Regions from separate parts of the Duganella caerulea genome, predicted to be linked through region 2. Evidence: predicted binding sites of a transcription regulator. Region 2 holds the regulator's gene; each other region holds the start of a gene.

Evidence for each region. The regulator sigma-54, encoded in region 2, starts transcription at its own class of promoters, with help from an activator protein. The targets are predictions, from matches to a motif close to TGGCANGNAANCTGCTTT.
Region 1: a site for sigma-54 is predicted at 4,446-4,463, ahead of ACUJB0_RS09260 (TorF family putative porin). Genes of this name have one in related genera too.
Region 3: a site for sigma-54 is predicted at 3,291-3,308, ahead of pepA (flocculation-associated PEP-CTERM protein PepA). Genes of this name have one in related genera too.
Region 4: a site for sigma-54 is predicted at 2,605-2,622, ahead of ACUJB0_RS23030 (CmpA/NrtA family ABC transporter substrate-binding protein). Genes of this name have one in related genera too.

Annotation. Positions count from the first base shown of each region.
Region 1 covers NZ_BPWJ01000003.1:13,886-21,532, reverse strand. Annotated here, with positions in the region: gene gshB (glutathione synthase) at 1-116, opposite strand, end outside; gene gshA (glutamate--cysteine ligase) at 202-1,503, opposite strand; gene ACUJB0_RS09270 (ammonium transporter) at 1,696-3,231, opposite strand; gene ACUJB0_RS09265 (P-II family nitrogen regulator) at 3,243-3,581, opposite strand; gene ACUJB0_RS09260 (TorF family putative porin) at 3,593-4,357, opposite strand; gene ACUJB0_RS09255 (accessory factor UbiK family protein) at 4,636-4,878, shown strand; gene ACUJB0_RS09250 (porin) at 4,934-5,968, opposite strand; gene ACUJB0_RS09245 (C4-dicarboxylate transporter DctA) at 6,012-7,334, opposite strand; gene ACUJB0_RS09240 (M20/M25/M40 family metallo-hydrolase) at 7,393-7,647, opposite strand, start outside.
Region 2 covers NZ_BPWJ01000005.1:62,710-70,356, forward strand. Annotated here, with positions in the region: gene hprK (HPr(Ser) kinase/phosphatase) at 1-173, shown strand, start outside; gene rapZ (RNase adapter RapZ) at 264-1,124, shown strand; gene ACUJB0_RS16070 (helix-turn-helix domain-containing transcriptional regulator) at 1,196-1,450, shown strand; gene ACUJB0_RS16075 (enoyl-CoA hydratase/isomerase family protein) at 1,438-2,523, opposite strand; gene hpf (ribosome hibernation-promoting factor, HPF/YfiA family) at 2,616-2,975, opposite strand; gene ACUJB0_RS16085 (RNA polymerase factor sigma-54) at 3,053-4,531, opposite strand; gene lptB (LPS export ABC transporter ATP-binding protein) at 4,537-5,289, opposite strand; gene lptA (lipopolysaccharide transport periplasmic protein LptA) at 5,292-5,891, opposite strand; gene lptC (LPS export ABC transporter periplasmic protein LptC) at 5,920-6,513, opposite strand; gene ACUJB0_RS16105 (KdsC family phosphatase) at 6,526-7,056, opposite strand; gene ACUJB0_RS16110 (KpsF/GutQ family sugar-phosphate isomerase) at 7,056-7,647, opposite strand, start outside.
Region 3 covers NZ_BPWJ01000004.1:84,674-92,320, forward strand. Annotated here, with positions in the region: gene ACUJB0_RS13195 (MerR family transcriptional regulator) at 1-382, shown strand, start outside; gene prsT (XrtA/PEP-CTERM system TPR-repeat protein PrsT) at 451-3,201, shown strand; gene pepA (flocculation-associated PEP-CTERM protein PepA) at 3,398-4,306, shown strand; gene ACUJB0_RS13210 (acyltransferase) at 4,368-5,027, opposite strand; tRNA gene ACUJB0_RS13215 (tRNA-Met) at 5,161-5,237, opposite strand; gene ACUJB0_RS13220 (NUDIX hydrolase) at 5,409-5,990, shown strand; gene aat (leucyl/phenylalanyl-tRNA--protein transferase) at 5,987-6,715, shown strand; gene ACUJB0_RS13230 (arginyltransferase) at 6,789-7,517, shown strand; gene ACUJB0_RS13235 (quinone-dependent dihydroorotate dehydrogenase) at 7,550-7,647, shown strand, end outside.
Region 4 covers NZ_BPWJ01000008.1:140,646-148,292, reverse strand. Annotated here, with positions in the region: gene dnaJ (molecular chaperone DnaJ) at 1-996, shown strand, start outside; gene can (carbonate dehydratase) at 1,098-1,775, shown strand; gene ACUJB0_RS23035 (ANTAR domain-containing response regulator) at 1,878-2,501, shown strand; gene ACUJB0_RS23030 (CmpA/NrtA family ABC transporter substrate-binding protein) at 2,884-4,056, shown strand; gene ntrB (nitrate ABC transporter permease) at 4,069-4,971, shown strand; gene ACUJB0_RS23020 (ABC transporter ATP-binding protein) at 4,984-5,790, shown strand; gene ACUJB0_RS23015 (methyl-accepting chemotaxis protein) at 5,790-6,461, shown strand; gene cobA (uroporphyrinogen-III C-methyltransferase) at 6,486-7,241, shown strand; gene ACUJB0_RS23005 (alpha/beta fold hydrolase) at 7,231-7,647, opposite strand, start outside.

The DNA of each region.
Region 1 (7,647 bases), on a different contig from region 2:
TGCTCGAAGGCGTAGACGGTGTGGCCGCGCTTGGCCGCCTCCACCATCATGGCGTAGGTCGAGTCCTTGTAGGTCTTGAAGCTGGCCAAGGGATCGGCGAGGAAAGCTATTTTCATGGGCGCATCCATTCTGGGTAATGCCTGATTTTAGCCGAGATTCGCCGGCGGCACCGGGGAGCGGACCAGTCCGCTCCCCGGGCGCTTAGTACACTTCCGGGTTCGGATCGGTGCGTTCCATTTCCAGCGACGCCGCCAGCAAGGCCAGCCGCGCCACCACGCCGTACACGTAGAAACGGTTGGGCGCGGCCGTGCCCGGCTTGGCCTTCAGGTCCGGCACCGCGTGCTGCTGGGCGAACGCCAGCGGCACGTACTGCGAGCCGGGCGCGTTGAGGTTCTGGTCGATGCCCTTCTCGGCGTGCACGCGGTAGAAGCCGCCCACCACGTAGCGGTCGATCATGTAGACCACCGGCTCGGCCACCGCGTCCTTGATGCTCTCGAAGGTCGGCACGCCTTCCTGGATGATGAAGTCGGTCACTTCCTTGCCATCCTTGATGACGATCATTTTGTCGCGCTGGGCCTGGCTCAAGTCCTTGATTTCGCTGGAATCCTTGATCGTCAGGATGCTGGTGCCGTAGGTCCCGGCGTCCGGCTTGACGATCACGAACGGCTTCTGGTCCTTCATGCCGTATTCCTTGTACTTCTTCTTGATCTTGGACAGCAGCGTGTCGACATTGGCGGCCAGGCAATCGTAGCCCTCGCCGGTGCGGAAGTTGACCGCGTCGCACTTGGCGTGGAACGGGTTGAGCATCCACGGATCGACGCCGATCAGCTTGCCGAACTTCTTGACCACCTCGTCGTAGGCGTTCATGTGGTTGCTCTTGCGGCGCAGGGCCCAGCCGGCGTGCAGCGGTGGCAGCAGGCTTTGCTCGTGGATGTTCTGCAAAATGTCAGGAATGCCGGCCGACAGGTCGTTGTTCAGCAGGATCGTGCACGGGTCGAAGTCCTTCAGGCCCAGGCGGCGGCCGTTGGCCGAGCGCACCAGCGGCTCGACCACCAGCATGTTGCCGTCCGGCAGAGGCAGCGGGGTCGGCTGGGTGATTTCCGGCGACAGCGAGCCCAGGCGCACGTGCAGGCCGGTCTGGCGGAAGATCTGCATCAGCCGGGCCACGTTCTGCCAATAGGTCGGATGACGCTCGTGCACTTCCGGAATCAGCAGCAGGTTGCGGGCGTCGGGGCAGTACTTGTCGATCGCGGCCATGGCGGCCTGCACCGACAGCGGCAGCATTTCGGTCGCCAGGTGGTTGAAGCCGCCGGGGAACAGGTTGGTGTCGACCGGCGCCAGCTTGTAGCCGGCGTTGCGCATATCGACCGAGCAATAGAACGGCGGCGTGTGTTCCTGCCACTCCAGGCGGAACCAGCGCTCAATGGCCGGCGTCGCGGCCAGGATTTTTTCTTCGAGGTCGAGCAGCGGTCCGGTCAGGGCCGTGGCGAGATGGGGAACCATGATTACTTCCTTAAATGATGCGGGAGGACGACCCTCCAGGCACGCAGAACATCGGATATTACCGTGCAGATAGCCCAAATCGGGGCGAAAACCCTATTTTAAAGGCGGGAAATAAAAAAAGCGCCTACAAAGAGGCGCTTTCGAGGGGCCCGCCGTGGCGGGCCTGTGCAACGTTATCAATCAGGCATAGGTTTAAGCGTGATACGCGGACTCGCCATGGCTGGTGATGTCCAGGCCTTCGCGTTCCTCTTCTTCCGGTACACGCAGGCCGATGACGATGTCGACCAGCTTGTAGGCGATCAGCGAGACGATGGCCGACCACAGGATGGTGGTGCCGACGGCGGTCGCCTGGATGGTGACCTGGCTGACGATCGAGTACGGATCGGCCGACATCTTGTTGGTGACGTAGTCGAACACGCCCTGGCCGCCCAGCGATGGCGAAGCGAACACGCCGGTCAGCAGCGCGCCCATGATGCCGCCGACGCCGTGCACACCGAACACATCCAGTGAGTCATCCGCGCCCAGCAGGCGTTTCAGGCCGTTCACGCCCCACAGGCAGACCACACCAGCCAGCAGGCCGATGATCAGCGCGCCCATCGGACCGACGTAACCGCAGGCCGGGGTGATGGCCACCAGGCCGGCAACGGCGCCCGAAGCGGCACCCAGCATCGAAGGCTTGCCCTTGACGATCCACTCGCCCAGCAGCCACGACATGGTGGCGGCGGCGGTGGCCAGCAGCGTGTTGACGAAGGCCAGCGCGGCGACGTCGCCCGCTTCCAGTGCCGAGCCGGCATTGAAACCGAACCAGCCCACCCACAGCAGCGAAGCGCCAATCATGGTCATGGTCAGCGAATGCGGCGCCATGGATTCGCGGCCGTAGCCGACGCGTTTGCCCATCATGTAGGCGCCCACCAGGCCGGCGACTGCGGCGTTGATGTGCACCACGGTGCCGCCGGCGAAGTCCAGCGCGCCTTTTTGCCAAAGGAAGCCGGCCTTGGCGGTTTCGGTCGCCAGGGTTGCCGCATCCTTGATCGCGTCAGGACCGGTCCAGAACCAGACCATGTGGGCGATCGGCAGGTAGGCGAAGGTGAACCACAGCACCACGAAAGCCAGCACGGCGGTGAACTTGGCGCGTTCGGCGAAGGAGCCGACGATCAGGCCGCAAGTGATGGCGGCGAAGGTTGCCTGGAACACCACGTACACGAATTCGGGAATGACGACGCCTTTGCTGAAGGTGGCGGCGGTCGAGAACGTGGCCTTGGCCGGATCCCAGATGCCGTTCAGGAACAGACGGTCGAATTTACCGATGATGGAATTGCCTTCGGTGAAGGCCAGCGAGTAGCCGTACACGCACCACAGTACGATGATCAGCGCGAAGATGGTGAACACCTGCAGCAGGATGGACAGCATGTTCTTGGAACGGACCAGGCCGCCGTAGAACAGCGCCAGGCCGGGAATCGACATCATGATGACCAGGATGGTCGACACCATCATCCAGGCGGTGTCGCCCTTGTTCGGGACAGGTGCTGGCGCTGCGGCTGCAGCGGCGGCCGGTGCCGCGGCAGGCGCAGCGGCGGCGGCAGGCGCGGCAGCTTCAGGCGCAGCCGGAGCCGGCGCGGAAGCGACCGGCGCCGAAGCCGCCGGCTTGGCGTCCTCGGCGTGCACCGGCGCGGACAGCGCGAACAGGACGGCAACCCCAGCCAGCAACGTTGTTATAGTTTTTTTCATCAATCTTCCCCTTAAAGAGCTTCGTTGCCGGTTTCGCCGGTACGAATACGTATGACTTGTTCCAGGTTGTACACGAAGATCTTGCCGTCGCCGATCTTGCCGGTGCGGGCAGCGCCTTCGATGGCTTCGATCGCCTGTTCAACGACGGCGTCATCCACCGCCGCTTCGATCTTGGTCTTCGGCAGGAAGTCCACCACGTATTCCGCACCGCGGTACAGCTCGGTGTGGCCTTTCTGGCGACCGAAGCCCTTGACCTCGGTCACGGTGATGCCTTGCACGTTGATCGCCGAGAGGGCCTCGCGGACCTCATCGAGCTTGAACGGCTTGATAATGGCGGTAATCAGTTTCATACAGGCCTCGCTTAGAAGGTTTTGGAAATGGTCAGGACAGCCCCGGTTTTGGCCAGGTTCTTCCCGTCCGGTCCGACGTAGGCTTTCGTGTCGGCATAGACCGCCGCCAATGCCACCGTCACTACGCCGAAATCTTTGGTCACGCCCAGCTTGTAGTCGGTATAGCTGGAGGCGCCGTTGTGTTTTACGTTCTGGTGGCCGGCGTGCGCGTTCAGCACGTAGCCGTCGGTCAGTTCGAAGTTGCCGGAAGCGTCGAGGTAGCCGCTGTTCTTGCTGTCGGCAAAGCCGAACAGGTTGGTGGTCGACTGCGAGTATTTCAGCGTGACCGGGCCGTAGCCGACTTGGCCGTACAATTCGAAGGTGTTGGCGTTTGGATGCAGGCCGTTGGACGGATAGTAGTAGTACAGGCCGCCGACGTCGTAGCTGACGTCCTTGACGATCTCGCCGCGCTTGCCGGCGTACAGATCCCATTCGACATTGCCATCGCCGCCCGCATCCTTGGTCCATTTGATGGTGGACAGCCAGGTACCGGCGTAGAAGCCGGTTGGATTGTGCGTGTAGTCCGCGCCGCCCTGCAGTGCAGGTTTCAGGCGGCTTTGCGATACGCCGCGGTAGCGGTAGTCGCTGACAACGGCAGCGTTGAAGCTGACTTCGTTGTCTGGTTTCGCTTCCGGCGCGGGTGTCGCGTCTTCGGCGTGCGCCAGGCCGGCGCTCATGGAGGCGAATGCTAAAGTCAACGCTGCGATCAGGGTGAAGTTCTTGCTCAAGCTTTTCATAGTTGTTTTCCTTGTGTAGTTGAACTTATTTAGCAGTTGCGGTTTAAAATCCTGTTTGAAGCGAAGCGATAAAGCGTTCATGACTTCTTTAGCAGAATGCGTGCCAGCTAATCTTGTCGAGGTGATAGCTGCCGTAAGGACATCGGCAACGGGACCGCATTTGAAAGAAATGTGAGAATGGGATGGGTGCGGCGGTGATTTTTTCGAATTTCGCACCACAATAAGGCCGAAGCGCACTGCAATGGTGCAGTGTCAGGCCGGTTAGATCAAGGAATATTATGGATATGAATACTTTTTTCAATGACTTGCAAAGCAAGATCAATCAGGCCATCGAAAACTCACCAGCAAAGGACATCGAGAAGAACGTCAAGTCGATGATGACCCAGGGTTTCGCCAAGCTGGATCTGGTGACGCGCGAGGAATTTGACGTGCAGGCGCAAGTGCTGGCCAAGACCCGCGCCAAGCTCGAAGCGCTGGAAGCGCGCCTGGCGGAACTGGAAGCCAAGGCCGGTCAGCAGTGACCCACGCTGGCGCCCGCCCCTGCGGGCAGGCGCCAAAACACGACGGCGGGCTGCCTCAGAAGTTGTGGTGGATGCCCACGCCGTAGAAATTGACCGACGTGACAGCCTTGCGGTTGGAGGCGTCCACGTACAGGAAAGTGCGCTTCGACAGTCCGTATTCGTAGCCCAGTCCTATCTGCTTGGTCGGCACGGCGCCGTCCGGCGTCTTGCGGCCATAGCCCGCCAACAGGGTCCCCGGACCGATATCCAGGTTGGCGCCAACCACCCACGCCTTGGTGACCGGATTCACGGCCACCGTATGCTCCTGATCCTGGCTTTGATACGAAGCCACCAGTTTCAGGTCCGGCCGCGCCTGCACCGAGCCGGCCACCGACCACAGTTTTGTCTCGGCCGCGTTACGCTCGGCCGCCAGCATCGCCGCGAAGATGCCGGCGCGGTAGGTGGCCGAGACCGAGTACGGGTTGCTGTTCAGCGTGGTGTTGGCCGCATACTGCGGCGCCGCCTGCGTGCCACGGCCGATCAGCGCCGGATTGCCGTTGGCCTCGCGCGTGGCGACCGTGACGTTGAGCTGCAGGCCTGCTACCTCCGGCGAGTTGTAGAACACCGCGTTGGAAAACCGGTTGGCCGACGAGCCGGCCGGATCGAGCGGCTGGCTGGTGTAGCCGGCCACCATCAGGTCGGTGATGAAGCCCGCCGTGCTAGGCGTGCCGCGAAACGGTTCGAACGCCACGTTCGAGTCCTGCAGCGCCGTCAGGCCGCGTCCGATGCGCACCGTGCCGAAGCTACCCTGCAGCCCCACCCTGCTCTGCCCCTGGAACAATGGACGGCTGGTGCCCTCGATGGTGCCGACATCCGGGTCGTAGCGTATCTCCAGCTGAAACAGCGCCTTCAAGCCATCGCCCAAGTCCTCGACACCCTTGAAACCCAACCGGTTGTTATCGCGGCGCCCTTCGCTGAGCGTGGAGCCGGTCTTCTTGAACACGCCAAGGTCGATGTTGCCATACACCGTGACAGCCGACTGGGCCTGCGCCACACCGGCGGTGGCCGCCAGGACGGCCAGCGCGGTAAACGATTTATACGATTTGTTCATAGATCCTTTTTCTTTTTCTGGAGGTGGTGGTGCGATGGATGAATCAGCCCGGCTGGCCCGCCGCCGCGTCGAGCTTGATCTGCTCGGCGTCGTAGCGCTCGATTGCGGCGCGGTTATCGTTCAAGACCGCGTGGGCGCGTTCGCGGTCGATGTCCTTCTCCCAGGCGGCCACCACCACGGTGGCCACGCAGTTGCCCAGCAGGTTGCCGGCGGCGCGGGCGATGCCCATGAACCAGTCCACCGACAGCACCAGCACCAGGCCGACCACGGGAATCGCCGGGATCGCCGTCAGCGTGGCCGCCAGGATCACGATCGCCGAGCCGGGCACGCCGTGCGCGCCCTTGGAGGTGATCAGCGCGATGGCCAGGATTGCCAGCAAGTCGCCGCCCGCCAGCGGCGTGTTGGTGGCCTGGGCGATGAACACCGCCGCCAGCGTCAGGTAGATCGAGAAGGCGTCGAGGTTGAAGGAGTAGCCGGTCGGGATCACCAGGCCGACGGTGGCGTCCTTGATGCCGAGGTACTTCAGCTTGCGCATCACCTGCGGCAGCACGCTGTCGGACGAGGCGGTGCCCAGCACGATCAGCAATTCCTCGCGCAGGTAGCCGATCAGCTTGAGGATGTTGAAGCCGGCCAGCCGCAAGATCGTGCCGAGGATGCCGAACACCAAGATGGCGACCGCGCCGTAGAACAGCAGCACCAGCATGCCCAGCTGCTTGAGCGAGCCGATGCCGTATTTGCCGACGGTGAAGGCGATCGCGCCGAACACGCCCAGCGGCGCCAGCTTGATGATGAAGGACATGCACTTGAAGAAGGCGGCGGCCAGGCCGTCGATCAGCGTGGCCACCGGCGCGGCCCGCTCACCGACCAGCGACAGCGCGCAACCGAACAGCACCGAGAACAGCAGCACCTGCAGCACATCGCCCGAGGTGAATGCGCTCACCGCCGTGGACGGGATCAGCTTCATGAGGAACTCGCTGAAGCCGGTGTTCCTGACGGTGTTGGCGGTGTTGACGTAGTTGCTCATCGCCGAAGCATCGAGCGTGGCGGCGTCGATGTTCATGCCGGCGCCTGGATGGAACACATACGCCAGCACCAGGCCCAGCGCCAGCGCCACCGTGGTGACAGCCTCGAAATAGATCAGCGCCTTGAGCCCGACCCGGCCCACCTTCTTCAGTTCTCCCGCGCCGTGGATGCCCTGCACCACCACGCAGAACACAATGCACGGTATCAGCATCTTGATCAACTTGATGAAGCCGTCGCCCAGCGGCTTGAGGCTCTGGGCGAACGCCGGATACATCATTCCCACCACCACACCGATGCACATCGCCAGCACGATCTGGCCAAATAGTGATTTGAAAAATCGCATTGCTGTTACCCCTTGTTGACCACGTTGAACTGCGAAAGTTTTTGTCCGGGGCGGCCGCTCAGCGCGGCGCGTCGGCTTGCAGGAAATCGAGCAGGGTCATGGCGACCACCTTGGTGGCGCGCCGCAGATCCTCCAGCACCAGATGCTCGTCGCCGCGCTTGGCGTTCGACTCCGGCACCGTGCGCGGGCCGGCGCCGTACAGCACGGCGGGAATACCCTGCGCGCCGTACAGGCGGGCGTCGGCGTACAGCGGCGTGCCCACCGCCGGGATGGTCTCGCCGATGACCTCGAGCGCGTTGCGCTGCAGGCTGGC
Region 2 (7,647 bases):
CCGAGGACGTGCTGGGCCTGCCGATCCGCAAGGTGGTGATCCCGGTGGCGGCCGGCCGCAACATCGCGGTGCTGCTGGAGGCCGCCGTGCGCAACACCATCCTGCAACTGCGCGGCATCGACACGCTGCAGGAGTTCATGGAACGTCAAAGACAAGCGATGAGCGGGGACTAAACAAGTTCCCATGGCTTTTTCGCATCATTGCGAAAACTAAACATGGTCAAGATGGGCAAGCTTTGCCGGGCTGCGGTATCATCCGGGGCTATGCGCATCGTACTCATTACCGGTATTTCCGGCTCCGGCAAATCCGTCGCCCTGAACGTCCTGGAAGACACGGGACACTATTGCGTCGACAACCTGCCGCCCGCCCTGCTTGCCAGCCTGGTGGACACCCTGGTCGAGGAAGGTCTGGAGTCGCTGGCCGTGGCGGTCGATGCGCGCAGCGCCGAATCGCTGGCCACGCTGCCGGCCGCCGTCGAACGCCTGCGCGCGCAGGGCCACGACGTCAAGATCGTCTTCCTCACCGCGAACACGCATTCGCTGGTGGCGCGCTTCTCGGAAACACGGCGCAGCCATCCGCTGTCGCACGAGCTGCGGCCGGGCCAGAACCCGGCGGCGCGGCGCACGCTGATCGAATGCATTTCGGAAGAACGCGAGCGGCTGTCGACCATCGAACAGCTGGGCCATGTGATCGACACCTCGGAACTGAGCGCCAACAAATTGCGCGCCTGGGTCAAGGACCTGGTGGCGGCCGAACGCGCGCCGCTGACCCTGTTCTTTGAATCGTTCGCCTTCAAGCTCGGCGTGCCGCTGGACGCGGACTTCGTGTTCGACGTGCGGGCGCTGCCCAATCCCTACTACGACCTGACCCTGCGTCCGCTGACCGGGCGCGACGCGCCGGTGATCGACTTCCTCAACGCCCAGCCGAGCGCGCTGGACCTGATGAACGACATCCGCGTCTTCGTCGAGAAGTGGCTGCCGTCCTTCAAGACCGATAACCGCAGCTACCTGACGGTGGCGGTGGGCTGCACCGGCGGCCAGCACCGCTCGGTCTACATGGCCGAGCAGCTGGCGGCCTACTTCCAGCAATCCGAACGCGTCATCCTGCGCCACCGCGAGCAGTAGGCGCCGGCGATCTCGCCCCGGTTACCGCGTGCGGGCCGCGAAACGCATCGCTCGTCAATGGAGGCTAGATCATGGCTGAGAAATTTTTTCCTTACGATCCGGCACAGGCACTCGGCAGCCGCGAGGCCATCGAAGCATTCATGGCTGACGCTTTCGAAACCGGAGATGCCGCACATATCGCCGCAGCGCTGGATGTCGTCGCGAAGGCGCAGGGGCTCACCCAATTGGGCGGTGAGCCATCCCTGAAGAAAACGCTGGCGTTGATGAAGTCGTTCGGACTAAGACTGACGATCGCCGGCACTGCCGACGCGACTCAATCCAGGTGACGCAGCGGGTGGGCGTAGTCCGGCCACACCGGCTGGAAGAAGCGCTGCACCATGGCGGCGTCCACCTCGTCCAGCGAGGCCGGCTTCCATTGCGGCGCGTTGTCCTTGTCGATGACCAGCGCGCGCACGCCTTCGATCACTTCGCCATCCTCGAAGTTGTGGCGCACCAGCGTGCGCTCCATGCGCAGGCAGCCGGCCACGTCCAGCGCGGCGCCGCGTTCGACCAGCTCGTGCGTCACGCACATCATCAGCGGCGAGCGCGTGGCCATGACCTGCAATGTCTTTTGCGCGAAGGCGCTGTCGTCCGTTTTCAGCGAGGCGATGATGGCCGGCACCGAGCCGGCGCCGAAGTGGCGGTCGATGGCGGCGCGCTCGGCCGCCAGCTTGCTGTCGCCCGCCGCGCCCTTGAACGGCTCCGCGAAGGCGGCGATGGCCTCGGCCAGTTCCGCGCCCGCGGTCGATTCCAGGATGGCCGACAAGACCTCCATCGCATCCGCCGGCGCGTAGTGGTCGGCCAGGCCAGCGTACAGCGCGTCGGCCGCGGCTATGGTCACGCCGGTCACGCCGAGATAGCAGCCCAGCTTGCCCGGCGCGCGCGACAGGAAGTAGCTACCACCCACATCCGGGAACAGGCCGATGTTCACCTCCGGCATGGCCATCTTGGTCCGCTCGGTGACGATGCGCACGCGGCAATCGGGGCCGCCCTGCGCCACGCCCATGCCGCCGCCCATGACCACGCCGTCCATCAGCGCGATGTAGGGCTTGGGATAGAAATGGATCAGGTGATTGAGCGCGTACTCCTCGGTGAAGAAGTCCTCCACCTGCGCGCTGCCGCCCTGCGGCGTGGCGCGGCCGGCGTCGTAGAAGAAGCGGATGTCGCCGCCGGCGCAGAAGGCCTTCTCGCTGCTGCTGCGGATGACCACGGCGGCCACGCCGCTGTCGTCGCGCCATGCCATCAGCGCGTGCGTGATGTCGCGCACCATCGCCAGCGATAAAGAGTTCAAGGCCTTGGGCCGGTCCAGCGTGATGAAGCCGGTTCCGTTGCTGACGCTGGTGTGGACGTATTCGCTCATGAGGTGCGCAGGATAGTGGTGAAAACCCTATTCTATGCGGGCGCAAAAAAGGGCGCCAGTGCGCCCTTAGTTTGATGGTGCCGGGGCCGTTGTTATAGGGCGGCGGCAGCGGGTTCGTAGCTGTCCGGGAGATGCTTGATCGCATCGTGACCGTGCTCTTGGACCTTGGCTTTGTACTTCATGACCTGCCGATCCAGCTTGTCGACCAAGGTGTCGATGGCGGCGTACAGGTCCTGGGACAGGCTTTCCACGTAGACGGTCTTGCCCGACATGCGCAGGTTGATTTCAGCCTTCTGGCGTTTCTCTTTCTCTTTAAGGTTATCTACGGTCAGGATGACAGCAATATCAATCACTTGATCAAAGTGGCGGGTGACGCGTTCCAGCTTGCTCTGCACGTATTCACGGATGGCCGAGGTCACTTCGAGATGATGTCCACTGATGGTGAGATTCATACACACTCCTAAAGATAATGTCGCTTCTTACGGTTAGTGCGGGGCCCATTGCTACCGGGCGCGCAGGAACCAAGTAACTACAAAGACTTGCGGAGACTGACTGGCGGGATCTTTAAAGCTTCGCGATATTTGGCAACAGTTCGTCGCGCAATCACCATGCCTTGTTCTCCCAGCATGTCCGCAATCTTACTGTCGGATAAAGGATTTTTCGGGTCTTCTGCTCCTGTCAATTGCACGATGAGTGCGCGTATCGCCGTCGAACTTGCTTCCCCCCCCGCTTCGGTGGCGACATGGCTACCAAAGAAATATTTCAACTCAAACATGCCATGCGGGGTCAGCATATATTTTTGAGTTGTTACACGAGAAATAGTGCTCTCGTGTAGACCCAGTGTATCAGCAATTTCGCGAAGCACAAGGGGGCGCATGGCGACCGCGCCATGCGAGAAAAAGTTCTTTTGTCGTTCTACTATCGCTTGTGCGACGCGCAAGATCGTGTCGAAACGCTGGCGCATATTCTTGATCAGCCACTTGGCTTCCTGCAGCTGCGCGCCCATCGCGCCCTCGCCTTTTCCCTGCTTGAGCAGGTTGGCGTACATGGCGTTCACGCGCAGGCGCGGCATGACGTCGTTGTTGAGGCTTACTTGCCAGCCGTTGCGCGATTTCTTGACGATCACGTCCGGCACCACGTAGTCCGACACGTCCGACGCGAACGCCGAGCCCGGATGCGGATTGCACTGGCGAATGACGGTTTGTGCCTCGCGCAAATCCTCGTCGTCGCACAGCAGGGCCTTCTTCAATTTGTTGAAGTCGCGCTGGGCAAACCAGGTCAAATGATTTTCCACGATGGCCAGCGCCATGCGCCGCGTGACCATCGGAATGCCCGGCAGGCGCTTGATCTGCAACGCCAGACATTCGGACGCGTTGCGCGCACCCACGCCCATCGGGTCGAAGCTTTGCAGCAGCGACAGCGCGGTGCGCAGTTCGTCGAGGTCGACCTCCAGCTCTTCCGGCAGGCGGGCGTGGATCTCTTCCAGCGCTTCCTCCAGGTAGCCGTTCTCGTCCAGCGCGTCGATGATCAGCTCGACCAGCGCGCGGTCGCGCATCTCCAGCACCGTCACGCGCATCTGCTCCATCAGGTGCTCGCGCAGCGTGCAATGGCTGGCCTCCAGTTGCGGACGCGCATCCTCGTCGTCGGGCGCCTTGCTGCGGCCGGCGTCGCTCCAGTCGACGTCGGCGTCGCTGCTGGTGCTTTCGGTGTCGGCGGCCGGGCCGTCGTAGTTGTCGGCGTCGGCGGCGGGCGCCTCCTGGGCGTTGGGCGGGCCTTCCGGCGGCGCGTCGCCGACCGGGGCTTGCTGGCTGATGGCGCCGTCCGACAGCAGCCGCAGCGAGCGGTCCAGCGGGTCGTCAAGGCGCTCCAGCAGCGGATTATCGGTCAGCAGCTGTTCCAGTTCCTGATGCAGCTCCAGCGTCGACAGTTGCAGCAGCCGGATCGACTGCTGCAGCTGAGGCGTCAGCGCGAGGTGCTGCGACGTGCGCAGTTGCAAAGACTGTTTCATGGGTTTTACATACGGAAGTGTTCACCCAGATACACGCGACGCACCGATTCGTTGGCGATGATGTCGTCTGGCCGGCCTGAAGCCAATACCGTGCCCTGGTTGATGATATATGCGCGGTCGCAGATGCCCAGCGTCTCGCGCACATTGTGATCGGTAATGAGGACGCCGATGCCGCGTTCCTTGAGGAAGCGCACGATGCGCTGGATCTCAATCACGGCGATCGGGTCGACCCCGGCGAATGGTTCGTCGAGCAGCACGAAGCGCGGGTTGGTGGCCAGTGCGCGCGCGATCTCCACGCGGCGGCGCTCGCCGCCCGAGAGCGACAGCGCCTGGTTCTCGCGCAGCTTTTCGATCTGCAAATCGGCCAGCAGGGTGTTGAGCCGTTCATCAATGGCAGCCTTGGATAAAGGCTTGCCGTCCACTTTCTGGATTTCGAGGACGGCGCGGATATTTTCTTCCACCGTCAGCTTGCGGAACACCGACGCTTCCTGCGGCAGGTAGGACAAGCCGAGCGAGGCGCGGCGGTGGATCGGCAGCGAGGAGATGTCGGTGCCGCTGATGTCGATGCTGCCGGCGTCCGACGGCACCAGGCCGACGATCATGTAGAACGAGGTGGTCTTGCCGGCGCCGTTGGGGCCGAGCAGGCCCACCACTTCGCCGCATTCCACTTGCAGGGAGACGTCATGCACGACCTGGCGCTTGCCATAGGTCTTTTGCAGGCCGCGTACGATCAGGGTGCTACCGCAGGATGGTTCCATGCTCACTTCTCCGTGGCCGGTGGCGTCGACGCGGCTGGCGTCGTTGCTGGCGTGGTGGCCGGCGCGGCCGGACGGATGGTCGGCTGGATCACCATGGTGCCGCGGCCGGCGCCCGGCTTGCTCTCGCCGGTGACGGTGTTCTTCACGGCGAACTGTTCCTTGCGGCTGTCGTAGGAAATAAACTCGCCGTTGACCTCGTCGCTGAGGCGGCCGCCTTCGAGGCGGCGCACCTTGGCCTTGGAGAACAGCTTGACCAGGTCGGTCTTGTTGCTGTATTCGATGCGCTCGGCCTCGCCCTCGACCCACTGGTCGCCGGCGCCGTCGCGCTTCTGGCGGAAGGTGGCCGGCGTGCCCGGCGTGCTGGTCAGCACGACGAAGTCATAGCCTTCCGGGTCGGTGGTCATCACCGCCTTGGGCGACTTCAGCAGCAAGGTGCCGCGCGTCAGGATCACATTGCCGATCAGCGTCTTGACCTGCTTGACGTCATCAATCTGCAGATCGTCATACTGGATCGTGGTCGGCTTGGTGGAGTCGGCTTTTTCCGCGTGGGCGGCACAGGCCGCCATCAGCAGCACGGCGGCCGACAATATCAATTTTTTCATCGTCATTCCATTCTTCATCGTTGGTTCTTCAATGGCCGGGGCGCGGCGGCAGCACCAGCTGCCCGCGTCCGCCCAGCTGCACTTCGCGGGTGGCGTTGTTGGCCTTCATGCCGACGCCGTTGGCGGTGGCGTTGCCGATCTCCAGCGCCACCGGCGCGGTGGTTTCCATCCGTTCCTCGTCCGGATACACCGTCAGGGTCGATGTCGTCATGCGCAGCGCCTGCGCCTTCGGCGTGGCCGGGCGCACCACGTCCACATTACCACTGAGCTTGACGCGCGTATTGCCCTGATCGACATGGGCGGTGTCGGCATGCATATTCATCGGCGGCTGGTCGCCCGACAGGCTGTGCACGTACGGCTTGTCGATGTCGGACGCGTCGCCGACCGGCCGGTGGGTCAGCTTCTCGCCGGAGATGATGTAGGCCGGCTGGCCGGTCTTGTTCATGCGTACCATGCTGAAGCGGTCGATGATGTAGTCCGGCTCGTCGCGATGCTGGTCGGCCTGCGCCTGCTGGCCGGCCTGGTTGACCACCTGCACCAGCCAGAAGCTGCCGACGGCGACAAACACACCGACCACCATCACGATGGTCAACTGCCAGCGGTGGGCTGTTCTCTTATGCATGCTCGGTCCTCGTCAAACCAGGAACTGCGCCATCACGCGCTCATACGTGCCCTGCGCGTGCAGCAGCAGTTCGCACACTTCGCGCACGGCGCCGCGGCCGCCGGCGGCCACCGTGGTGTGGTGGGCGCGCTCCAGCACTTCGGCGCGGCCGTTGGGCACGGCCACCGCGAAGCCGACGCGCGTGAGGATCGGCAGGTCGACCACGTCGTCGCCGATGAAGCCGACCTGCTCGGCGGTGAGGCCGGTCTTTTCCAGCAGCGCGTTGAACGGCGTGAGCTTATCGTGGCCGCCCTGGTGCAGGAAGCCGATGCCGAGGTCGGCCGCGCGCTTGATCACTTGCGGCGAGGTGCGCGCGCTGATGATGGCGGTCTGCACGCCGGACTCCTGCAGCAGCTTGATGCCCAGGCCGTCGTGCACGTTGAAGGTCTTGAGCGCCTCGCCCTCGGCGCCGTAGTGCAGGCTGCCGTCGGTCAGCACGCCGTCGACGTCGAAGATCATCAGCTTGACGCGCGCGGCGCGTTCCACATAGGTCGGTTCGGTCATCAGATCACCTTGGCGCGGGTCAGGTCGTGGATGTGCAGCGCGCCGACCAGCTTGCCGTCGGCGTCGGTCACCAGCATCTGGTTGATGCGGAACTGTTCCATCACGGCGACGGCGTCGACCGCCAGCTTTTCCGGCGAGATGCTGCGCGGGTTGGCGTGCATGACGTCGCGGATCACGACCTTGGTGAAGTCCTGGACCTTCTCGATCATGCGGCGCAGGTCGCCGTCGGTGAACACGCCGATTGGTTTGTTGTCGGCGTCGACCACGGCGGTCATGCCCATGCCCTTCTGCGTGATCTCCAGCAGCGCGTCGGTCAGCTTGACGTCGGCGGTGACCTTCGGCACGGCGTCGCCGCTGCGCATGACGTCGCGCACGTGGGTCAGCAGGCGGCGGCCCAGCGCGCCGCCTGGATGGGAGCGCGCGAAATCTTCTTCCTTGAAGCCGCGCAGGTCCAGCAGCGCGACGGCGATGGCGTCGCCCAGCGCCAGCGTGACGGTGGTGGAGGTGGTCGGCGCCAGATTCATCGGGCAGGCTTCCTTGGCCACGGCCACGTTCAGGTGGACGTCGGCGATGTCGGCCAGGCTGGAGCCG
Region 3 (7,647 bases), on a different contig from region 2:
GCAAACCCGCATCACGCCGGCGCTGAGGGACTATGTGTCGGCGGCGATGGGCGAGCGCAGGCTGGCCATCTACGCGCGCTACCTGGACGCGGACGAACTGCGCACCCTGCGCGCCAACAGCGGCAAGAACCAGGAAGAATGGATGGCGCTGATCGCCGGCGTGCACCAGCATTTGGAAGACCGCATCGCCCACGACGCGCCGTCGGCGCAGGCGCTGGCGCGGCGCTGGATGGAACTGTTCCTGTCGCAGATCGGCGGCAACCTGGCCACGCTGGCCAAGATCCGCACCGCACACGACCTGGAACCCGCGCTGCTGAGCGGAAGCTGGATCACACCCGCCATGCTCGACTACATCAGGATCTCCTACGCCACGCTGGCTTGATCAAGCGTAAGGCGAACGCCGGTATTGCGCCCTAAGATCGCGGAGGTGCCACCGTCCAGGAGACCAGCATGACCCGACTTGTAGCCCCGATACTGTTGATGCTGACGCTGGGCGCCTGCCACAGCGCGCGCGATGCCGACACCCTGATGGCCCAGGCCCGCCAATACCGTGCGCGGGGCGAAATCAGGTCGGCTATCATCGAACTGAAAAACGCCCTGCAAGAGTCGCCCGACAACGCCAACGCCCGCCTGCTGCTGGGCGAGGTGTACATCGACGCCGGCGACGCCGCGTCGGCCGACAAGGAACTGCGCAAGGCCAAGGCGCTGGGCATAGCGCCGGCGGAAATCCTGCCGCGCTTGGGCAAGGTGATGCTGATGCAAGGCCAGTTCCAGAAACTGCTCGACGACATCAAACCGGACCCGGCCAGTCCGCGCCAGCCCGCGCTGCTGGTCTTGCGCGCCAACGCGCATCTGGGCCTGGGCGACACGGAGCAAGCCCGGCAACTATTCGACGAAGTGCTGGCGAAAGAACCGGACCTGGCCGACGCCCAGCTGGGCCAGGCGAAAATCGCCGCAATGTCGCAGCACCTGGACCTGGCCGCCGAACGCATCGAACGCGCCCTGGCCAAACATCCGGACAACATCGAATGCCTGCGCTTCAAGGGTGACCTGCTGCGCCTGCAGGGCAAGGAAGCGGAAGCCCTGCTGACGTACAAGAAAATCCTGACGCTGCAACCGAACAATACCCAAGCCCACATCGACAGCGCCAACCTTCTGATCCAGGGCAAAAAGCTGGCCGAAGCCCGCGCCGAGATCGACGCCGCCCGCAAGAACGCGCCCGGCAGCCTGCAGGTGTTCTACACGCAAGCCCTGCTTGATTTTCAGGAAGCGAAATATCCGGCGGCGCGCGACACCCTGCAGCAGATCCTGCGCGCGATGCCGGATCACATGCCCAGCGTCCTCCTGATGGGTTCGGTGCAACTGGCGATGGGCTCGTATCTGGAGGCCGAACTGTCCTTCCGCAAATTCCTCAACGCGTATCCGCACCAGATCTACGCCAGCAAGCGCCTGGCCGGACTGCTTTTGAGGAGCGGCAAGGCCGACGACGCGCTCGCCGTGCTGGACCCGCTGCTGGAGGCCAACCGCAAGGACGTGGAATTGCTGGCCCTTGCGGGGCAAGCGCAGATGCAGGCCCGGCATTTCGCCAAGGCGGCCGAGTACTTCCAGGCGGCCAGCGACCTGGCGCCGCAAACGGCCAGCCTGCACACCTCGCTGGGCTTGAGCCGCCTGGGCGCGGGCGAATCGGCGCGCGCGGTGGCCGAACTGGAACAGGCGACCACGCTGGACGACAAGAGCGGCCGCGCCGGCATCCTGCTGGCGATGACCTATTTGCGCAACCAGGAATACGACAAGGCCTTGTCGGCGATCACGGCGATGGAGCGGCACGACGGAAAAAATCCGCTGGTACAAAACATGAAGGGCGGCATCCTCCTGTCCAAACACGACCTGGCTGGCGCACGCGCCGGCTTCGAGCAGGCGCTGGCGCTGGATCCGTCCTACCTGCCGGCGCTTGAAAACCTGGCGCAAATGGATCTGGCGGAAAAGAAACCCGAACAGGCGCGCCAGCGTTACGAAGCCGCGCTGGCCAAAGACAAGCGCAACGTCGGCCTGATGACGGCGCTGGCCCGCCTGGCCCTGCGGCGCAACAACGCCCCGGAAGCGATGCGCTGGCTGGAACGCGCCACCGCCGAACATCCCGACGCGCTGACGCCGGCCTTGCTGCTGGCGAATCTTTACCAAGGTGCCGGCGCCAAGGACAAGGCCCTGAAACTGGCCCAGTCGCTAGTGACCAGCCATCCAGCCGACCCCGACGCGCTGGCGCTGCTGGCGCAGATCCAGGTTGCCAACGGCAACTACGAGGCGGGGCTGGAAAACTATGGCAAGCTGGCCGGATTGCAGCCGGCGTCGGCCGCCGTGCAGCTGCGCATCGCCTATGTCCAGGCCACGCTCAAAGACAAGGCCGGCGCCCTCGACTCGGCCAAGAAAGCCTTGCGCCTGAAGCCGGACTGGTTCGAAGCGCAGGTCCTGGCCGCGACCCTGCTGGTGGAAAATAAAGACTACACCGACGCGCTGGCCCTGGCCCAGACCGTGCAGCGCCAGCGGCCCGACCTGCCGGCCGGACTGACGCTGGAGGGCGATATCTGGATGGAGCGGCAGAAACCGCAGGAAGCGCTGCGCGCCTACGAGCAGGCGTTCAAGATGAGCAAGCTACCGCCGCTGGCGATCAAGCTCCACCAGGCGCTGCTGAAGGCGGGCAAAAGCAAGGAGGCGAACCTGCATGCCGCCCAGTGGCTGCAGCAGCACCCGGCCGAGCTCAGCGTCCGTCTCTACCTGGCCAGTGCCGAACTGTCGGCCGGGCGATACCCGGCGGCGATCGGCTTGTTCGAGTCCATCGTCCGGCTCGACCCGAAAAACGCCGTGGCGCTCAACAACCTGGCCTGGGCCTACCAGCAGGAAAAGGACGAGCGCGCCCTGGCCACCGCCGAACAGGCTTACCGGCTGGCCGGCACCAGCCCCGCCGTCCTCGACACCTTGGGCTGGATACTGTCCGAGCAAGGCGACACCGGCCGCGCCCTGCCCTTGCTGCGCAAGGCCAACACGCTCGCGCCCGACACGCCGGACATCAGCTATCACCTCGGCCTGACCCTGATGAAGGCCGGCAATATCATCGCGGCGCGGCGCCAGTTCGAACAATTGCTGGCCTCCGGCAAGGACTTCCCGAAACGCGCCGAAGTGAAGGCAAAACTCGACACGATGTAGTGTCGGCTATTTTTACACCCTGCCCTCGCTGGGCAGGAACGCCTAAAAAATACGTCTTAAAAACAATCACTTACACCTTCCTTCAAACATGGCTTGGCATTTGCTTAATAGAGGGTAGCCGACCGGTTTCATGGTGGTTGGCAAAGTTTCGAAGCCCCTTGCGTAGCGACTCTTCATTCATCAGGAAGGAAACAAAATGAAAAAATTAGGCACACTAAGCGCTCTGCTGGGAGCGCTGTTATCGGCCGGCGCAGTCCACGCGACCACGCTGGACACCCGTAGCGCCGCCAACGTGCTGTTTGCAGGCAACCCCGGAGAGCCGGCCGCTCCCTCCGCCACAGGCGGCGACGGCGTCCTCCAGAATTTCACCGGGATCGACTGGCATCAAAACGGCGCGGGCCTGGTTCAGGGATTCACGCTAAGCCCCGCCAACAACACCGGCGACTTCGCCGACTTCACCCTGACGTACCAGGCCTTCGCCGCAGCCATCGGCAGCACCTCGGCGACGCCGGACCTGCGCGTCGCGCCCCCGGGCCCCGCCGTAGGCACCTATGAGCTGACGACTACCGCCACCTTGCACGAACGGGCCACCTGCCTCAATGCGGGCTGCTCCACGGTCGCCCTCACCTTCACCCCCTCCACCACCAGCACCTGGACGGTATATTTCGATAACTCGCCCGATGCCGACCAAGCGACCGGACTGGGATTCACCGATGGCGTGGCCATGCTGTCGGGCACCTGGGATGCGGAACTGTCGACCTTTTTAGCGACCGGCACGTCCGGCACTCCCGGCGCCACCGGTGTGGGCTCGGCGACGTTGGCCGGCACCGTGCTGATGACGAACTCGACCTACGTCTCCCCGGCCCTGGCCGGCACCCGGTTCGACACCACGCTGAACTTCCCCGGCCCCGCTTCGCCTGGCTTCACGCGGCCGCTGCTGGTCAACGGCATTGCGACCGGTCCGAACACGGATTCGCAATTCGTGTTGAACATCGACGGAGCCCAGCAATTCACGCCCGTGCCCGAGCCGGCCACGCTGGCGCTGGTCGCGGCAGGCATCTTCGGCATGGGGTCGTTCGGCCGCCGCCGCGAAAAACGGCAATGATCCCTGGCCGGGATTGGCGATCGGTAATCGGTGGAGGCCGGCGCTGGGGGCGCCGGCCTTCTTATTTCAGGCGGCGCGCCGGGCTGCCGCCCCAAATCTCGCCGGACTCGATGCGCGTGCCCTTGGCCACCAGCGAATTGGCCGCCACGATGGCGTTATTGCCTATCGTCACACCGGACAGCACGACCGCATGGGCGCCTATCGTGACATGGTCGCCTATCGTGATGAAATAATGTCCCAAGGTATCGCCCTCGATCACATGGGGCACCAGCAAGGCCGTCTCGCCCACCACGCTGTTGGCGCCCATGGTCACAAACGAGGGATCGTAAATGATGCCCGAGCTGTAGGTGTTGGCGCCAAGGCGGGCGCCCAGCCCGAGGTAGATCAGCCGCATGATCGGAATCGGAATGATGCCGCCGCGTATCAGCGAATTGAACAGGATCAGGTAGAACAGCACATACACCTGATAGATGAACTCCTGCCTGGAGCCGAATTCGATATTGCCATCATGCAGAGGCAGCGCCCACATGAAAATCCGGAACACCAGCATGCCGTACAGGTAGACCAGCACCACGGCCGCCGCGGTGACGGCCACGCCCCGGAAATCGCCCAGGCCGGGAATATTGCCCACGCCGCACCAGGCGCTCAGCACCGCCAGCAGCAACACCAGCGCCAGCATGGAAAGAAACACGACAATCGCGGAAGGTCTGATTTTTCGCATGAAAAAACTCCCCACAAGAAGGTCGATTATAGGGAAAGAGGATTTTCCGGTCGTCGATTTGCCTTGATCCCGCTCAAAGGTCGCGCAAATGAAAAAGCCGCTGATACCTGATGGCATCAACGGCTTTCGAATTTGGTTGCGGGGACAGGATTTGAACCTGTGACCTTCGGGTTATGAGCCCGACGAGCTGCCAGACTGCTCCACCCCGCGTCTGATGTAGTCATTATAGGGCAAATCCTTACATTAGGCAATATTAATCCTGACATCGGTCGCGATAGTCCGAATAAATGCTGTTACCTATAGGCATAGGGCATGCCGCACAGGCGACTAACGGTGTAAAGTAGTCAAAGTGAGCATATCCACCGACTTGAGCTATCCCCTATGAAATTTTGTTCCGAATGCGCCGCCCCAGTCAGCCTGGCGATCCCGGCCGGCGACAACCGCCCCCGCTACGTGTGCGGCAACTGCGCCACCATCCACTACCAGAACCCGAAAATGGTTCTGGGCACCATCCCCGTATGGGAACGCGATGGCGAACTGAAGGTGTTGCTGTGCAAGCGCGCGATCGAACCGCGCCACGGCTACTGGACGCTGCCGGCCGGCTTCATGGAGAACAATGAAACCACGGCCGAAGGCGCCATCCGCGAAACCCAGGAAGAAGCCGGCGCCAACATCGAACTGGGCCAGATGTTCTCGCTACTGAACGTGGCGCGCGTGCACCAGGTCCACATGTTCTACCTGGCCACGCTGCTGGACTTGGACTTCTCCCCCGGCGAGGAAAGCCTGGAAGTGCAACTGTTCAGCGAGGCGGAGATTCCGTGGGACGACCTGGCCTTCCCCACCATACACACCACGCTGGAACTGTTCTTCGCCGACCGCGTCAAAATCCGTGAGGGCGGCAGCTACGGCTTCCACACCCAGGACATAATCCGCAACATGCGTTCAGACAGCTCGACAACGTGATCCCCTGGCTCGAAACCGACAGCCCCTTCCCCGATGTGGCGGAGGCGCTGACCACCGATGCGCCCGGCCTGCTGGCGGCCGGCGCCGACCTGTCGCCGCAGCGTTTGCTGATGGCCTACCGGCACGGCATCTTCCCCTGGTTCTCCGAAGGCCAGCCCATCCTGTGGTGGAGCACCGACCCGCGCATGGTGCTGATGACCGACCAGTTCCGCATCTCGGACAGCCTCAGGAAAACCCTGCGCAAGGTCGAGCGCGAGATGGCCGCCGGCGGCCGCTGGCAGGTGCGCTTCGACAGCGCCTTCGAACAGGTGATGCGGGCCTGCGCCGCGCCACGCCGGGACGGCCCCGGCACGTGGATCTCGGAAGACATCATCGCCGGCTACACCGGCCTGCACAAGCTGGGCTACGCCCACTCGGCCGAGCTGTGGCTGGACGGCCAGCTGGTCGGCGGCGCCTACGGCGTCTCGATCGGCCACATGTTCTACGGCGAATCGATGTTCGCGCGCGTCACCGACGGTTCCAAGATCGCGCTGGCCTACCTGGTGCGCTTCCTGCGCCAGCACGGCGTGCAAATGATCGATTGCCAGCAGGAGACCGGCCACCTGGCCTCGCTGGGCGCGGCGCCGATTCCGCGCGCGCAATTCCTGGCGCATCTGCGCAACACTATTGAATTGCCTCAGATCACTGTGTGGGAACCCATTGCACCGCTGGCTGCGGACAGTTAAGCTAAAGGTGACCAGCGCCTTCGGAAACTTGGCGCTATCATAGGCTTACACCACCGCTCTCGATAGGACGCGCATGACGCACCTGAATGATCTGCCTTTCGCGACGCTGCAGTTTTACACGACGGCGCCCTACCCTTGCAGCTATCTGGACGCGCGCCAGGCGCGCTCGCAGGTGGCCACGCCCTCGCACCTGATCAACGCCGACGTGTATTCCGAGCTGGTCAAGAACGGTTTCCGCCGCAGCGGCATCTTCACCTACCGCCCGTATTGCGACGGCTGCCAGGCCTGCATCCCGGTGCGGGTGGTGGCCGACCTGTTCGCGCCCAGCCGCGGCCAGCGGCGCGCGTGGGTCAAGCACGGCAACCTGATCGCCGGCGTCGCCACGCTGTCGTTCTCGGACGAGCACTACGACCTCTACCTGCGCTACCAGAGCAAGCGCCACGCCGGCGGCGGCATGGACCAGGACAGCCGCGACCAGTACGCGCAATTCCTGCTGCAAAGCCGGGTCAACACGCGGCTGGTGGAGTTCCGCGAGCCGGGCGGCACGCTGCGCATGGTCAGCATCATCGACGTGCTGTCCGACGGCCTGTCGTCGGTCTACACCTTTTTCGACCCGGACGTCGAGGGCGCGTCCTACGGCACCTTCAACGTGCTGTGGCAGATCGCCCAGGCGCGCGAACTGAAGCTGCCCTACGTCTACCTGGGCTACTGGATCAAGGAAAGCCCGAAGATGTCGTACAAAACCAACTTCAAGCCGCTGGAGGCGCGCATCCGCGGCGAGTGGAGCGTGCTGGACGCCTGATAAAATACGGGGAATACCAACAAGAGCTCCCCATGTCCGAAAAATTCCTGTACTCGCTGGCCCGTCCGCTGCTGTTTTCCATGGACGCCGAAGCCGCCCACCACTTCACCCTTCCCGCACTCAAGCGCGC
Region 4 (7,647 bases), on a different contig from region 2:
GAAAAATTCAAGGAAGTCAAAGAAGCCTACGAGATGCTGACCAATCCGGAGAAGCGCGAGGCGTATGACCGCTATGGTCACGCCGGCGTCGATCCGAACATGGGCGGCGGAGGCGGCTTCGGCGGCGGCGCGGGCGGCTTCGGCGACGCCTTCGGCGACATCTTCGGCGACATCTTCGGTGGCGGCCGCGGCCGCAGCCAGGGTCCGCAGGTGTACCGCGGCGCCGACCTGCGCTACAACCTCGAGATCACGCTGGAGCAGGCCGCGCACGGCTTCGACACCACCATCCGCGTGCCGTCCTGGGACAAGTGCGACACCTGCCACGGTACCGGCGCCAAGCCGGGCACCTCGCCGGTGACGTGCTCGACCTGCGCCGGCCACGGCCAGGTGCGCATGCAGCAGGGCTTCTTCAGCATCCAGCAGACCTGTCCGAAATGCCACGGCACCGGCAAGATCATTCCGGAGCCATGCGCCGCATGCTCGGGCCAGGGCCGCATCAAGCGCAACAAGACGCTGGAAGTGAAGATCCCGGTCGGCATCGACAACGGCATGCGCATCCGCTCGTCCGGCAACGGCGAGCCGGGCACCAACGGCGGGCCGTCGGGCGATTTGTATGTGGAGATCCACATCAAGCCGCACAGCGTGTTCCAGCGCGAGGGCGACGACCTGCATTGCGAGATGCCGATCTCGTTCGCCAAGGCGGCTTTGGGCGGCGACATCGAGGTACCGACATTGTCTGGTAAAGTATCGTTCACGATTCCCGAGGGCACCCAGTCGGGCAAGACCTTCCGCCTCAAGGGCAAGGGCATCAAGGGCGTGCGTTCCGGCTTCGCGGGCGACCTGTTCTGCCACGTGGCGGTCGAGACCCCGGTCAAGCTGACCGAGAAGCAGAAGGACATGTTGCGCGATTTCGAGAAGCTGACCACCGAGGGCGGCGCCAAGCACAGCCCGCAAAGCAAGACCTGGCGCGACAAGGTGAAGGATTTTTTTGAGTAGCCAGTTGAGTAACTGCGACGTCACGCAGTCTTGGTAATATCGGACCGCCGCGCCACCCTTCCGGGTGGACCGGCGGTCTTCTTATGTACGAGAGGAGCATCATGAGTGATCTGGACAACAGCAATTCCCCGTTGCGCGACCTGCTGGACAACAACCGCCGCTGGGCCGAATCCGAAGTCGAACGCGACCCGGACTTCTTCAACCGCCTGGCGCAGCAAGCCTCGCCCGAATACCTGTGGATAGGCTGCTCCGACAGCCGGGTGCCGGCAAATGAGCTGCTGGGCCTGGCGCCTGGCGACGTTTTCGTCCACCGCAACATCGCCAACGTGGTGGTGCACTCGGACCTGAACGCGCTGTCGGTGCTGCAGTTCGCCATCGACGTGCTGAAGGTGAAGCACGTGATCATCGTCGGCCACTACGGCTGCAAGGGCGTGCACGCGGCGATGACCGGCACCCGCGTCGGCCTGGCCGACAACTGGCTGCGCCACGTGCAGGACGTGCACCAGAAGCACGAGCGCTACCTGGGCGACGTCCTGACCAGCAAGCTGCGCGCCGAGCGCATGTGCGAGCTCAACGTGGTGGAGCAGGTGTCCAACGTCTGCCAGACCACCATCGTGCAGGACGCGTGGGACCGTGGCCAGGATGTGACGGTGCACGGCTGGGTCTACGGCCTGAAGGACGGCAAGCTGCACGACCTGGAAATGACCGTCGCCGCCGCCCACGAGCTGCAGCCGCGCGTGGCCAAGCGCCTGAGCGCGTATGAGGCGGACCTGGGCTGATCTGCGTTGCCGCTGGCGGAGAGTCGGCTTTGTGCCGTAGAATGGATTGATTCTTGCTTGCAGTAAGGCCATGAACTCTCTTCCATACTCCGCATGACGACCATGAAACATTTACGTATCGTGGTCGTCAACACCATCATCCTGGCCGGCGACGAGGATGACGAAGCGCTGCGCGCGCAGGCCGAGCGGGCCCGCGCGCTGCGCATCGGCCTGCTGGAGGCGGGCTACGACATCGTCGCCTCGCTGCCGCCGGACATGTACCTGCCCGAACGCATCGCCCAGCTGCAGCCCGACATGATCATCGTCGACGCCGAATCCGACGCGCGCGACGTGCTGGAACACATCGTCATCGCCACCCGCGACGAGCGCCGCCCCATCGTCATGTTCACCGAGAGCGACGACACCGAGAGCATGGAGGCCGCCATGGCGGCCGGCGTGTCGGCCTACATCGTGGCCGGCCTGCAGAGCGACCGCATCAAGCCGGTGCTGCAGGTGGCGCTGGCGCGCTTCAAGCGCGAGCAGAAGCTGCTGGACGAACTGTCCGACACCAAGAGCAAGCTGGCCGAGCGCAAGATCATCGAGCGCGCCAAGGGCCTGTTAATGGAGCGCCAACGTTTCAGCGAAGAGCAGGCCTACCAAAAGCTGCGCAGCATGGCCATGAGCAAGAACCTCAAGCTGTCCGAGGTGGCCCAGCGCATCATCGACGTCGAAGATCTACTGGGCTGACGCCCGTCCAAAATGATGCACCGCGCAATCGCGGTGCGTTTTCCGCCCCACCGCACGGCGCTCCCATCCTCCTTATCCCCCTGGCTTTCCCCTGCAAACTTGCTGGCATGGACATTGCATAGCCTGTAAGCAAGCGCAACGGTGCGCTTGATGTACCTCGCCAACGGCGGTGAGGTCCACCAGACAACGACGTCTACACACGTGAATCCGTTCACGTTGGGTAGACTTTTTTTTTGCCGTTTTGTTCTGCTGACTACATAAGGGATTTGCGATGGAATATGAAAAGCCACGAGCAGGGATCGACCTGCCATCCGATGCGAACACTGTGAACACCAAGCGTCGGCAAATCATTCATGGCGCAGGTCTTGTAGCAGGGGGAAGCATGTTGGGATTGGCAACGGGTGGGGTGTGGGCGGCGGGTTCGGACAAGCCGGAGAAGGAAGAAATCAAGATCGGCTTCATTCCGCTGACCGACTGCGCGTCGGTGGTGATGGCCTCGGTGCTGGGCTTCGACAAGAAGTACGGCGTCAAGTTCGTGCTGAGCAAGGAGGCCTCGTGGGCCGGCGTGCGCGACAAGCTGGCCAACGGCGACCTGGACGCGGCCCATGTGCTGTATGGCCTGCTGTACGGCGTGCAGATGGGCATCGGCGGCCAGAAGAAGGACATGGCGGTGCTCATGGGCCTGAACAACAACGGCCAGGCCATCACGCTGTCGAAGAAGCTGGCCGACAAGGGCGCGGTCGACGGCGCGTCGCTGGCCAAGCTGATGCAGACCGACAAGCGCGAATACACCTTCGCCCAGACCTTCCCGACCGGCACTCACGCGATGTGGCTGTACTACTGGCTGGCCGCCAACGGCATCAACCCGATGAAGGACGCCAAGGTCATCACCGTGCCGCCGCCGCAGATGGTGGCCAATATGCGGGTCGGGAACATGGACGGCTTCTGCGTGGGCGAGCCGTGGGGCCATCGCGCCATCATGGACGGCGTGGGCATCACCGCCACCACCACGCAGGACATCTGGAAGGACCATCCCGAGAAGGTGCTCGGCTCGACGCTGGAATTCGCGAAGAAGCATCCGAACACCTGCCGCGCGATGATGGCCGCCATCCTCGACGCCAGCAAATGGATCGACGCCTCGCTGGCCAACAAGAACAAGATGGCCGAGGTGATCGCCGATAAATCCTACGTCAACACCAGCAAGGACGCGATCGACCAGCGCATCATGGGCCGCTACCAGAATGGCCTGGGCAAGACCTGGGACGACCAGAACTACATGAAGTTCTACAACGACGGCGCGGTCAACTTCCCTTACCTGTCGGACGGCATGTGGTTCATGACGCAGCACCGCCGCTGGGGTTTGCTGAAGGACGATCCGGATTACCTGGCCGTCGCCACCTCGGTCAACCAGATCGACTTGTACAAGGAAGCCGCGGCGATGACCAAGACACCGGTGCCGAAAAGCCCGATGCGCACGTCGAAGCTGATGGATGGTTCCGTTTGGGACGGCAAGAACCCGAAAGCGTTCGCCGCCTCGTTCAAGATCAAAGCCTGATGGGGGAATGCCATGAACGCCATGCTCCAACCTGAAAGCGCCGCGCCCACGCCGGCGGTTGTAGAAGTTGATACGGCGCCGTTCCGCCATCCGCGTCGCCCGCTGGCCGCCAATCCCTCGGCGCGCGCGCGGGAGCAGGTATCGGCCTCCGTGATGAAGATCGTCGCGCCGTTGCTGGGCGCCGGGCTGCTGGTGCTGATCTGGCAGATCATCACCATCAACAACAGCAGCTTCCCGACGCCGCTGGCGACCTTGCAGGAAGCGGTCAAGCTGTTCTCCGATCCGTTCTACAGCAAAAGCCCGAACGACCAGGGCATAGGCTGGAACGTGCTCGCTTCGCTGCAGCGCGTGGCCGTGGGCTTCGGGCTGGCGGCGCTGGTCGGCATCCCGCTGGGCTTTGTGATCGGCCGCGTGCAGTTCATCGGCAGCATGTTCGGTCCGATCATCAGTTTGCTCAAGCCGGTGTCGCCGCTGGCCTGGCTGCCTATCGGCCTGCTGGTGTTCAAGTCCGCCAACCCGGCCGCCATCTGGTCGATCTTCATCTGCTCGATCTGGCCGATGATCATCAACACCGCCGTCGGCGTGCAGCGCGTGCCGCAGGATTACATGAACGTGGCGCGGGTGCTCAACCTGACGGAGTGGAAGGTGCTGACCAAGATCCTGCTGCCGTCCGCGCTGCCCTACATCCTGACCGGCGTGCGGCTGTCGATCGGCACCGCGTGGTTGGTGATCGTCGCGGCCGAGATGCTGACCGGCGGCGTGGGCATCGGCTTCTGGGTGTGGGACGAGTGGAACAACCTCAATGTCCCGCACATCATCATCGCCATCGTCGCCATCGGCGTGGTCGGGCTGATGCTGGAGCAGGCGCTGATGGCACTGGCCCGCGCCTTCACCTACGAACAAGTATCCAACTAAAGGAGCGCGATCATGGACGAGCCAAAATTCATCGATATCGAAGGCGTGGAGATGGTGTTCCACACCCGGAAGGGCGTATTCCACGCGCTGCGCGAGATCGACCTGACGGTGCGCAAGGGAGAGTTCATCACGCTGATCGGCCACTCGGGCTGCGGCAAGTCGACCTTGCTGAACCTGATCGCCGGCCTGCTCAAGCCCACGGACGGCGTGCTGTTGTGCGCCAACCGCGAGATCGCCGGGCCGTCGCCGGAGCGCTCGGTGGTGTTCCAGAACCACTCGCTGCTGCCCTGGTTGACCTGCTACGAGAACATCCACCTCGGCGTGGAGCGCGTGTTCGGCAAGGCCGAAACGCGCAGCCAGCTGCGCGAGCGCACCTTGCAGGCGCTGGCGCTGGTCGGCCTGACGGCGGCGGAAGGCAAGCGTCCGCACGAGATTTCGGGCGGCATGAAGCAGCGTGTCGGCATCGCCCGCGCGCTGGCGATGGAGCCCAAGGTGCTGTTGATGGACGAGCCGTTCGGCGCGCTCGACGCGTTGACGCGCGCGCACCTGCAGGACGAGCTGCTGAAGATCGTCGCGGCCACCAAATCGACCGTGGTGATGGTCACGCACGATGTGGACGAGGCGGTGCTGCTGTCGGACCGCATCGTGATGATGACCAACGGCCCGGCCGCCACCATCGGCGAGATCGTCGACGTGCGGCTGGATCGTCCGCGCGACCGCGTGGCGCTGGCGCAGGATGCGCGCTACGGCGAGTACCGCACGGCGGTGCTGGAGTTCTTGTACCGCAAACAGGCGCATCCCGCTAAGGAAGCCGCTTGATGGATATGACCACGCCCCCACTGGCGCCGGAGAGCGCCGACACCAAGGCGCTGTCCGGTGAAGTGTTCGGCGCGTTGATCAATCTGTCGGGCCGCCGGCGCTTCCTGTCGCAGCGCATCGTGTTGTATGCGCTGCTGGCGTCGCAGGGGCAGGAGGATGCCGCCGCCATCGCGCAGGAGGCGCTGGCGGTGTTCCGCGGCGCGAACAAGTCCCTGCTGGCCGAGAAGGACGGCCTGCCGGGCGTGTTCTGTCCCGAGCTGCGGGAGGCCTACTTCGGCAAGCTGGATGGCGACCGGCAGGTCACCGCCTTCGCCGACCTGGGCGAGCGCACCCTGAAGTCGATCGCACTGGGATCGTCGCAGACGGCGGAGCTGCTGGCGGAGCTGGTGCGCATCACCACGCCGACGCTGGCGATCTTAAACACCATCACCAGCATCTACGAAGAGCAGGCGAAGAAGCACGCCCGCATGGTGCGCAAGCAGCTGCGCGGCGTGATCACCGATATCGACACCATCAACCGCCAGGCGCGGATGGTGGCCTTCAACGCGCGCATCGTCGCTGCGAGGGCGGGGCACGCGGGCAAGGAATTCTCGGTGGTGGCGGGCGTGCTGTCCAACATCACCGGCGAGATTGATGAAATGGTCAGCGCGGCGCTGGCCGCGGCAGGATAGTTAGAACTTCATGAGGAGAACATCATGGGCAGCGTAACCTTGGTAGGCGCCGGTCCCGGCGACCCGGAACTGTTGACGTTAAAGGCCGTCCGCGCCATCGAGCGCGCCGACGTGGTGTTGATCGACGATTTGGTCAACCCGGAGATACTCAACTTCGCGCCATCGACGGCGCGGGTGATCCAGGTCGGCAAGCGAGGCGGATGCGCCTCCACGCCGCAGGAATTCATCGAACGGCTGATGATCGCCGAGGCGCGCGCGGGGCATCGTGTGGTGCGCCTGAAGGGTGGAGATCCATATATGTTCGGGCGAGGCGGCGAAGAGCGGGCATCGCTGCGCGCGCACGGCATCGAGGTCGACGTGGTACCGGGCATCAGCAGCGGCCTGGCCGCGCCGACCAGCATCGGCATCCCGCTGACGCACCGCTCGTGGAGCCAGGGCGTGACCTTCGTCACCGGCCATGGCAAGGATGCGGAATCCGAACCCGAATGGAAAGCGCTGGCGCAGAGCGGCCTGACGCTGGTGATCTATATGGGCGTGGCCCGCGTGGACGCGATCCAGGCCGGCCTGCTGGCGGGCGGCGCGGCGGCCGAGACGCCGGTGGCGGTGGTGCAATCGGCCACGCGCGACAACCAGCGCCAGTTGATCACCACCTTGGGCCAACTGCCGCAAGCGCTGCGCGCCAGTGGCCTGGGCAGCCCAAGCATCATCGTCGTCGGCGACGTGGTGCGCTGCGCGGATGATTGGCAGGCCCTCGCCGAACCCGTGCGCGCTAGCGCTTGACGCTTGACTTGAACCACTCCGCCAGGCCGCCGACGAAGTCCTGCAGGTTGGCCTTGTCCGGAGCTTGCAGCGTGTGGCTGGCGTTGGCGTATTCGATGAAGGTGAACTTCTTTTCCGGATGGCCGGCGAAGTAGTCCCGCAAGGCCCGTCCTGATTCAATGGCTTCGCTTTCGTCCTTCTCGCCCATGGCGGCGATGATCGGTATATCCAGTTGGGCGTAGGTGGACAAGGGATCGTGGAACAGGTGCGAACTCCAGTAGCGATACGGATGGCCGAAGAACGCCTTGTCCAGGCTTTGCGGATCGGCCTTGATCGCGGCGAAGGTGTTCAGGAAGATCTCGCGCGAGAAAGGCGATGCGTAGGGCGGCACGCCACGTCCGGCGAAGATCAGGAAGCTCTGGCTTTG